DNA from 3 places in the Streptomyces sp. NPDC003077 genome. Region 2 is predicted to be linked to each of the others. Evidence: riboswitches for the same ligand, from Rfam matches in the RefSeq annotation. Region 2 holds a riboswitch; each other region holds the start of a gene.
What was found. Region 2 has a riboswitch for cyclic di-AMP ahead of ABZX96_RS04535 (NlpC/P60 family protein). Riboswitches for the same ligand answer to the same signal wherever they lie in the genome.
Positions count from the first base shown of each region.

Region 1: it holds a riboswitch for cyclic di-AMP, as region 2 does, so the genes downstream of both, ABZX96_RS14965 (C40 family peptidase) here and ABZX96_RS04535 (NlpC/P60 family protein) in region 2, are expected to answer to the same signal.
Region 3: it holds a riboswitch for cyclic di-AMP, as region 2 does, so the genes downstream of both, ABZX96_RS01265 (transglycosylase family protein) here and ABZX96_RS04535 (NlpC/P60 family protein) in region 2, are expected to answer to the same signal.

Region 1 covers NZ_JBEXNM010000018.1:30,343-33,592, forward strand. The annotation lists gene ABZX96_RS14960 (siderophore-interacting protein) at 14-877, shown strand; cyclic di-AMP (ydaO/yuaA leader) riboswitch at 1,478-1,640, shown strand; gene ABZX96_RS14965 (C40 family peptidase) at 1,644-2,117, shown strand; gene ABZX96_RS14970 (DUF6328 family protein) at 2,324-2,914, shown strand; gene ABZX96_RS14975 (ATP-binding protein) at 3,064-3,250, opposite strand, start outside.
Region 2 covers NZ_JBEXNM010000004.1:120,866-124,115, reverse strand. The annotation lists gene pcrA (DNA helicase PcrA) at 1-1,291, opposite strand, end outside; cyclic di-AMP (ydaO/yuaA leader) riboswitch at 1,734-1,934, shown strand; gene ABZX96_RS04535 (NlpC/P60 family protein) at 1,942-3,081, shown strand.
Region 3 covers NZ_JBEXNM010000001.1:306,878-310,127, forward strand. The annotation lists gene ABZX96_RS01255 (cytochrome P450) at 1-191, shown strand, start outside; gene ABZX96_RS01260 (transglycosylase family protein) at 387-1,394, shown strand; cyclic di-AMP (ydaO/yuaA leader) riboswitch at 1,672-1,881, shown strand; gene ABZX96_RS01265 (transglycosylase family protein) at 1,885-2,592, shown strand; gene eno (phosphopyruvate hydratase) at 3,231-3,250, shown strand, end outside.

The DNA.
Region 1 (3,250 bases), on a different contig from region 2:
CGGAGTCCTTGCGATGGAAGAAAATCCCGTCTCCCTCATCCACGTCACGCACGTACGCCGGCTGTCCCCGCACATGGTGCGGATCACCTTCGGCGGCGCCGGTCTGGACACCTTCGCCACCTGGCCCGACCAGCAGCTCAAACTCTGTTTCCCGCGGCCGGGGCAGAGCGTCCCCCGGCTTCCCGAACCCGACCCGGACGGCGACGCCATGCGGTGGTATCAGGCATTGCTCGCCATTCCCGAGGACGAACGGCCGTATATGCGCAGCTACACGGTCCGCGCCCATCACCCCGAGCAGCACCTCATCGACATCGATTTCCTGCTGCACGACAACGGCGGCCCGGCCACGCGGTGGGCGCTTTCCGCCCGTCCCGGTGACACGCTCGGCCGGTACGGGCCGTCAGCGGTGTACGCCCGTCCGCTGGGTGACGCCGATTGGTACCTGTTCGCCGGGGACCAGTCCGCGCTGCCCGCGATCGGCACGCTCCTCGAATCCCTCCCGGAGGGCGCCCGCGCGGCGGCGTACATCGAGGTGGCGGACGCCGCCGAGGAACAGCGGTTCGCTACGCGTGCCGAGGTCACCGTCCACTGGGTGCACCGTGGCGCGGTCCCGCCCGGGCACGGGGACGCGCTGGTCCGGGCGGTGCGGGGTGCGGCGTTCGGGCCGGGCCGGGTGTTCGCCTGGCTGGCCGGCGAGGCGGGGACGGTGCGGACCCTGCGCCGTCACCTCCTTCAGGAGCGCGGGCTGGACAAGCGGTCCGTGGACTTCACCGGCTACTGGCGGCTGAAGCTGACTCAGGACGACGCGCCGACCGCGGAGGACCTGGCCGAGGCCCAGGAGCGGCTGGCACAGGCCCAGGAGGAGCAGCGCGGCTGAGGGCGGGGCGGCGGCCGGGTCGTCGAACACGAGCACGATGCCCGGCTCCCGCCTGCCCCCGTGCCGGCACCTCCCATCGGACCGTCATCACCAACACACCTCACGGTCCGCCGGAAGGCTCAACCAACCCCGCTCCGACCGCGTCCGAAGAGCCGTCACACCCTGCCCGCCGCCCCGCCACCCGGGCCCCGGACGGCCCGTCGGCGCCCGGCGAGCCCGGCGCCTGCCGCAAAGAACGCAGAGGTGGCACGCCATCAGTCGCCCCTCCCGCGACGGCGTTGCTCCGACCGGAGCCGGTCGGGCTCGCACGATCGGCGGAGGGGCACCGACAACTGATGACGAGTTCGATTTGCGCGATCTGTTGACGTGTCGCGCGGAATATGTCGTTCCGCTCCTGGTACGGGCGTCGGCACGGGTCGCGGGCGGGGAGCGAAGCGGGCGTTGTCCACCTGAATGGGTCAGTCGTGGCCAGCCTCACATATGGCCGTTTCAACTCGGAACCGGACCCCTTGGTGCGTGACGATCCCTGAGACGACAAGCCCCCGCCACAGCGGCGGGGCGGTCCGGACGGGCGCCGAATCCTGCCGCCGCCCCGGATGCCCGGTCGATGCGCCTGACGGCAGGAGCGGAGGACCCGAGCACGACGGGGCCGCCGGCCTTCCGGCCGCAGGGTCCCTTGGGGTGAAGCCGAGCCCTCGGCCGGGCATTCTTCGCCTGCCCGAACCCGACAGGTCTTCCTTCGCAGGCGACTGACGAAGGGTTGCGCATGAACGCGCGGATTTCACTTGCTCCCGTGCTGGCGCGCGCCGGCATGGTCTCCGCCCTGGCCGTGGCCACGGTCGGGGCCGGCACGCTGATCCCGGGCGGCACGCCGGAGGCCGAGGCCGGTTCGGTCTCGGCCCAGGCGCTGCGGATCGCCGCCTCGAAGAAGGGCGCGCCGTACCAGTACGGCGCGACGGGGCCGCACCGTTTCGACTGCTCGGGCCTGACGCTCTACTCGTTCAAGCGCGCGGGCAAGAGCCTGCCGCGGACCGCCGCATCGCAGTACAACCGGACCCGGCACATTCCGGCATCCGCCCGCAAACACGGTGACCTGGTCTTCTTCAAGTCCTCCCGGGGCATCCACCACGTCGGCATCTACGCGGGCTCGAACAAGATCTGGCACGCCCCCAAGACGGGAGCGGTGGTGCGGCTGGAGAAGATCTGGACGCGCAACGTGCTGTACGGCCGCGTGTCCTGACGTGCCCTGACGTGTCATGGCCGGGTCGGGCCCACCGCGCCGGGCCCGGCCCCCAGGGGGCACCCGTACGGCCGCTGCCACGGCGACCCCGCCGGTCCCCGTACCCGCCCCTTCCTCCGGCGCGCGCCCGGCTCTCTTCCCCCTGGACGTCCCCGGGTGCCCGTCCCGAGGCGACTGTTCACGCCATACCCGGTTACCCGTAGGGCATGAGCTCCCCGACCACCGGCCACCGCGACCGTCCCCCGCTCCCGGACGCCCCCTCCGACGGGTGCCCGGACCGCAACGAGACGACACTGGAGCGCTACGACCGCAACTTCTCCGAGCTGCTGCAGGAACTGCGGGTCATGCAGACGGGGGTGCAGATCCTGTTCGCGTTCCTGCTGACCCTGGCGTTCACGCCGCGGTTCGGTTCCCTGGACGAGGTGCAGCGGGACACCTACGTCGCGACGCTGCTGCTGGCCGTCCTGGCGGCGGTGCTGCTCACGGCGCCCGTCGCGGCCCACCGGATGCTGTTCCAGCGGCGCGCGAAGCGGCTGATCGTGATGGTGTCCTCACGGCTGGCCGGGGTGGGGATGGCGGTACTGGCCCTGGCGCTGACGGGCGCGGTGATGCTGGTCGTCGACGTGGTCGTGGGCCGGGGCGCGGGCGTGGTGGCGAGCGCGGCGACGCTGGTGATGTGCGGCGCGCTGTGGGCGGTGCTCCCCCGCGTCCTGGGCCACCGCAACGGACACGTCAAGCGGGCCGCGGACCGGTGGGAAGACGAGCCACGGCGGAACGGTCAGGCGCCTCGCCGGTGAACCCGTCCCAGGGGGGTCGGGCGCCTCGCCGGGGGTGAACCGTCCGAAGAGCGGCCGGGCGCCTCACCGCCGGACCGTCCCCGAAAGCGGCCACGCCTCCCGCCGCCGAACCGCCCCTGAGAAGGGCGAGGCGTCCGGGTCCACGCCCCTCAGGGAGCCGGTGGCTCCCAAGGCAGGGTGATCCACACGGTCTTGCCGCCGGAGGGCGTCGGCACGACCGTCAGCCGTCCGCCCGCCTCCGCGGCGAGGTAGCGGATGATGACCATGCCCCGGCCGTTGTCCTGCTGCACGGCGGCCGGCAGTCGCTGCGGCCAGCGGGGGTGGCTGTCGGTGACG
Region 2 (3,250 bases):
AGACACGGGACTGCGCGTTGGTGCGGTAGAAGACCGCGACGTCGCTCGCCTTGGCGTCGCCCGCGTCGGTGAGCCGGTCGATCTCGTCGGCGACGAACTGGGCCTCGTCGTGCTCGGTGTCGGCCACATACCCGGTGATCTTGGCGCCGGCGCCGGCCTCGGTCCACAGGTTCTTCGGGCGGCGGTTCTCGTTGCGCTCGATGACGGCGTTGGCGGCGTTCAGGATCGTCTGCGAGGAGCGGTAGTTCTGCTCCAGCATGATCGTCGTGGCGTCCGGATAGTCCTCCTCGAACTGGAGGATGTTGCGGATCGTGGCGCCCCGGAACGCGTAGATCGACTGGTCGGCGTCGCCCACCACGCACAGCTCGGCGGCGTCCTCCGCCGGGCCCACCAGCTCGCGGACGAGGGTGTACTGCGCGTGGTTGGTGTCCTGGTACTCGTCCACCAGGACGTGCCGGAAGCGGCGGCGGTAGTGCTCGGCGACGTCGGGGAACGCCTGGAGCAGGTGGACCGTCGTCATGATGATGTCGTCGAAGTCCAGCGCGTTGGCCTCGCGCAGCCGCGACTGGTACAGCGCGTACGCCTGGGCCAGCGTCTTTTCGAAACCATCGGCGGCCTGAGCCGCGAAGGCCTCCTCGTCGACGAGCTCGTTCTTGAGGTTGGAGATCTTCGCGCTGAAGGACTTGGGCGGGAAGCGCTTGGGGTCCAGATCCAGATCCCGGCACACCAGCGCCATCAGGCGCTTGGAATCGGCCGCGTCGTAGATCGAGAACGACGACGTGAAGCCCAGCTTCTTGGACTCCCGGCGCAGGATGCGCACGCACGCGCTGTGGAACGTGGAGACCCACATCACATTGGCGCGCGGCCCCACCAGCTCGGCCACCCGCTCCTTCATCTCGCCCGCGGCCTTGTTGGTGAAGGTGATCGCCAGGATCTGGCCGGGGTGCACCCCGCGCGCGCCGAGCAGGTGCGCGATGCGGTGGGTCAGCACGCGGGTCTTGCCGGAGCCCGCGCCCGCGACGATCAGCAGCGGCGATCCCGTGTGCACCACGGCCGCCTTCTGCTGCTCGTTCAGCCCGACGAGCAGCGACGACGTGTCGATGACGGGGCGCGCGGCGCCGTCCCGGTAGTACGCGTCCCGGGGGGCGGGCGGCACGTCGAACGCGTCCCCGAAGAGGTCGGCCGGGATCTCCTCCGGTGCCGGACGGTCCTCGTCCTCGGGAGGCGGCGGAAGTTCCTCGCCCTTGGGGTCCAGATCCGCCAGGAAGCTGTCGTCAAAGAGGCTGCTCATCGCCCACCGAGTGTAGGCCGACCCACTGACATCCCACGGCGGCGGAGGGGAAACGGCTGGTTGAGGACGTACGGGCGGCTGCGGAACGGCTACAGGAGGCCACGGCGGAGGCGTACGAGCGCCAAGGGACTCCGTACGAGAAGTGAGCGGCCGGGCACGGGCAGACGCGACGTACGAAGCTCCGCCGCTCCTCGGGCACCTTCGGGCGCCCTCGTCCGCCCCCAGAGACTCTCAGTCCACCCCCGGACACCCTCGGTCCACCCCGGAACCGCCTCGCTCCCCGCCCGGAAGGGTTCCACGCACCACGAAAAGGATTCGGGCCATATCGAACACCAGCCTTCACAGAACTCGCACCCGGTGGCTACCGTGCTCGCTCAGACGGCCCGACCCCTCGTCGGTGACAGCGCCGGCACGGGCCGCCTCCGCCGAGTCCGGCCTGCCACGAGCCGTACCGCCCGAGGCGTCCGGAGCCGGGGACCCACACGTACCACCGGGGTGAATCGGTCGGTCCGGCCCCCTGGAGAGCTCGGCGACGCCACCGGCCGCAGCCCCCGGGAGACCGTACGGCCGTAGGGCAACCCTTCCGTCAGCGCCACCGCCCGAACCCGACAGCTCACCCGGTAGGCGGTCCACGGAAGGAGTCACCGGCCTTGGCGTCCCACCGAAAGCCGCGCCCACGCTTACTCGACTCGACCGTCCGCCGCGCCGCCGCCGGGCTCACCACCGCGGCGCTCGCCTCCGTCACGCTGTTCGCCCAGGCCGCGGACGCGGCGCCCGGCTCGCCCAAAGCCCCGAAGCCCACCATCGAGCAGGTCAAACGGCAGGTCGACGACCTCTACCACCAGGCCGGGACGGCGACCCAGAAGTACAACGCGGCCAAGGAGCGCGCCGACCGGCAGCGCGACGCGGTCGAAGCCCTCCAGGACGAGATCGCCCGGCTCGCCCAGAAGATGAACGACGCCCGGCGCGACCTCGGCGTCTACGCCTCCGCCCAGTACCGCTCGGGCGCCATGAGCCCGACCGCCCAACTGATGCTCGCCGACGAGCCGCAGGAGTTCGCCGACCGCAAGCACCTCATGGAGCGGCTGACCGACCGGCAGCAGCAGGCGGTCACCGACTACCAGGAGCAGCGGGCCCAGACCACGCGCAAGCGCGCCCAGGCCGCCCGGAGCCTGGAACAGCTGCGGGACACGGAGGCCGACCTCAAGCGGAACAAGAGCGCCGTTCAGGACAAGTTGCGTCAGGCCCGGCAACTGCTGGCCCGCCTGACCGCCGAGGAGAAGGCCCGGCTCGCGGCCCTGGAACGCAAGCGGGCGGCCGAGGCCAAACGCAAGGCCCAGGAACTGGCCCGTCAGCAGGCCGCCGCCGAACGCCGCCGCCAACAGGAAACGCGGAAACAGAGCGCGGGCACCTTCGCGGGCGCGCCTTCGGGTTCGTACTCCGGACGGGCCGGGCAGGCGATCTCCTTCGCCCGCGCACAGGTCGGGAAGCCGTACGTCTGGGGCGCGACCGGGCCGAGCTCCTACGACTGCTCCGGCCTCACCCAGGCGGCCTGGCGGGCGGCGGGCGTCTCCCTGCCCCGTACGACGTGGGACCAGGTCAAGGTCGGCCAACGCGTCTCCACGTCCGCCCTCGCACCCGGTGACCTGGTGTTCTTCTTCGGCGACATCAGCCACGTCGGGATGTACATCGGCGGCGGACAGATGATCCACGCGCCGAAGCCGGGTGCGAGCGTACGGGTCGAGTCGATCTACACGATGCCGATCTACGGGAGCATCCGGCCGTCGTGAGTGCCGGCGAGCCACGGTGAGCGGCAGCAAGCCGCCGTAGGCCACAGCGGGCTGCCGTGAATCGAGCTGAGCTGTGACGAGCCGGTGGGGAACGGGCCGATCCTCGTCCCCATAAAGGGGGCCACCCTCATCCCCATAAAGGCAGTTGCGCGGCCCACGGACACGCGCG
Region 3 (3,250 bases), on a different contig from region 2:
TGGCCCGTCTGGAGGGGCAATCCGCGCTGGCCACCCTGCTGACGCGGCTGCCGGACATCGAGCTGGCGGTGGCTCCGGAGGAGCTGCGCTGGCGCGGCGGACTGATCATGCGGGGGCTGCGGGCCCTGCCGGTGACCTGGGACGCGAAGGGCGACAGCGACCCCGCAACTGACACGTCGTCACCACTTTAACGCATGCGTGACCTCCGCGTGATCTTTGCTACACCGGCTTGTGACGGTCCGTCGCCCCCGCTACGTTCTTGCGATCGACAACTCAACCGCCGCTCGAAAGGCAACCGCATGCGCTCCGGGAACGGCCGACACCGTCGCCCCCGTCAAGCTCCGGCCATCTTCGTGACGGCGGGTGTCGCCGGCGCGGGAATCGCCATGCCGCTGTTCGGCGCCGCCGGCGCCGCCCACGCCGCGGACACCGCCACATGGGACCGCGTCGCCCAATGTGAAAGCGGTGGCGTGTGGAGCGCCAACCAGGGCAACGGCTATTACGGCGGCCTTCAGCTGAGTCAGGACCTGTGGGAGAGACACGGCGGGACGGCGTACGCCTCCCGTCCCGACCTCGCCAGCCGGTCCCAGCAGATAGCCGTGGCCCAGGCGATCCTGGACGCCCAGGGCCCGGGCGCGTGGCAGAACTGCGCGACCGACGCCGGGCTGGCCAAGGGCGGCAAGGCCCCCAGCGTCGACCCGGGCGGCACCGCCACGCCCGCCCCGGCCCCCACGCACTCCGCGCCCGCCACCCCCGCGCCGACTCACGGGTCCACGCCGTCCGGCACCGCTTCCCCCGACGAGTCCGGCAAGTCCGACAAGTCCGGAACCGGTTCCGGCGCCGGTCGCCGCGCCCCCACCGACACCCGCACCCCCGGCCACACGCCGTCGCCGGACGCCGGCATCCCGGCACGCGACGGGACACGCGGCACCGCCGACCCGTCCCACCCGTCGGGCACCGCCTCCCCGGACGGCGCGACCGGCTCGTCCGCGTCCGGCTCGTCCGCGACCGACCCGTCCACGGCCGACCCGTCCGCGACCTCCCCCGAGACCGCCCCGCCGTCCGGCGCCGCGACCCCGGGCGCCCCGACCGCCCCGGACGCCGCCGACGCCCCCGCGCAGGGCCGGCATCGCGGCCCGCAGGACCCGGCGGAGGCGGGCGGCGCGGACGCCGACCGGTCCGCAGGGCGGCACGCGTCGCGCGGCGGCGGGGCCCGCCCGGAGGCGCCCGTCGCCGACGACTACACCGTCCGCCCGGGTGACAACCTGTCAGTCATCGCGGAGCACAAGGAGGTCCCCGGTGGCTGGCCCGCCCTGTACAAGGCGAACGAACGTGTGATCGGGGACGACCCGGACCTCATCCACCCTGGTCAGCGGCTGGTCCTCGACCACTGACGACCGCGGGAGGGTCTTCGGGGGCCGGTGCCCGGTGGGGCGCCGGCCCCCGAAAATCAGGGGCTTTTGGGGCGCGATGTCCCGGTTTAGCGAAAGTGAGATATGGGTCTCGTTCCCTTCCGGCGTGTCCCGGCCCGTCCTTCGATTCGATACCGCCGTCTACCTGCGGAAATGCACGCATTGCGGCCCGCGGAATGGTCAATTCCCGGTAACGGCAGGGGTTTGAACGAACAGCAGTTTGATGCTTACGGTCATGACCGCTCGCCAAAGCGGGCCCGACGATCACACGCCGAATCCTGCCGGTGATCGGAGGACGTCGACGCGTAAGCGCCGTAGGCAGGAGCGGGGGAACCAAGGTAGGCGCCGGCCCCCGGCCCGTGAGAACGGGACGGACCGGCTAGGGGTGAAGCCACGTGGCAACACGAGGCCGGGCAACTCTCCTGCCCGAACCCGACAGCTCACCTCGTAGGCGTCGGTGAGGGAAACCACCATGCTCAACGCCAAGGGCAAGCACCGCCGTCCGTCCAAGGCCGTCCGCGTCGCCACGCTCGCCGGTGTCGCCGGTGCCGCCGTGGCCGTGCCGCTGATGGGTGCCACCTCCGCGAACGCCGCCTCCGTCTCCACCTGGGACAAGGTCGCCCAGTGCGAGTCCGGCGGCAACTGGTCGATCAACACCGGCAACGGCTACTACGGCGGCCTCCAGTTCTCCCAGTCCAGCTGGGCGGCGGCCGGCGGCCTCAACTACGCCTCCCGTGCCGACCTGGCCACCAAGGGCCAGCAGATAGCCGTGGCCGAGCGGCTGCTCGCCATGCAGGGCCCGGGTGCCTGGTCCTGCGCCGGCGCCGGCAACCTGTCCGCCGGTGGCCCGAAGGCCGACGTCAGCACCTCCGGTTCCGGCTCCTCCTCGCACACCCGGAGCCAGTCGCACTCCACCTCGCGCCAGGAGACCCGCGCCCAGGCCCCGCAGGCCAAGCAGGCTCCGCGCCAGCAGGCCCGCGAGACCGTGCGCAGCGCCCCGGCGCAGCCGCGTGCCAACGTCGTCAAGGGCCACGGCAACTACACCGTCAAGTCGGGCGACACCCTGGCCAAGATCGCTGCCGCGCACGGCACGAACTGGAAGAAGGTCTACGCGGACAACAAGTCCGTCATCGGTGGCAACCCGAACCTGATCTTCCCCGGCCAGAAGCTCAACGTCTGATCCGGACCCCGCAGGGAGTCTGATCCGGGCACCCGGGGAGTCTGATCCGGACCCTTGGGAGCCCGATCCGGACCCCCGGGGAGCCCGTTCCGGCCTCCCCCCAGGGACTCGGGCATCGGTCCGCTCCCCGTCCCGCCCCGGGACGCCCCCCCGGACGGACCAGGGACGCTCGCTCGACGAGCGCCCCGCCCGACACCGCCCCGCCGTGCCGCGTACCCCCCGAATGCGGCACGGCGGGGCTTTCCGTTGCCCCGGCACCCCGCCGGAGCCGACGGCCTCGCCCACCCGACAAATCCGGATTGGGCCTTTCGCGCCCACCGTTCCCCCAGTGTTCACCGGCCGCCCGCCCCCCGCTCCCGCGGACGCCGGGGCTCCCGGACCGGCGGAAACGGCGCGGCACCGGAGCCAAGTACGAGTTGATTCGTACAGCCTCCCACCAGCGCGTTAGTCGTGCGATCGCCCCCACCCCACCCCGCCGTCGGGCAACTTTCCCGTTGAGCGAACAATGTCGGGATACGGGCAGTGAACTGGGCCTTTGGTCCTCTTTTTGTCCCACGGGCCGGGCCGAGGGCGAGCGGAACCCCCGGAGGCCGTTAGGCTCGTGCCGCAGAACTCAAGACACCCATGAAGGAGACAACGTGCCGTCCATCGACGTCGT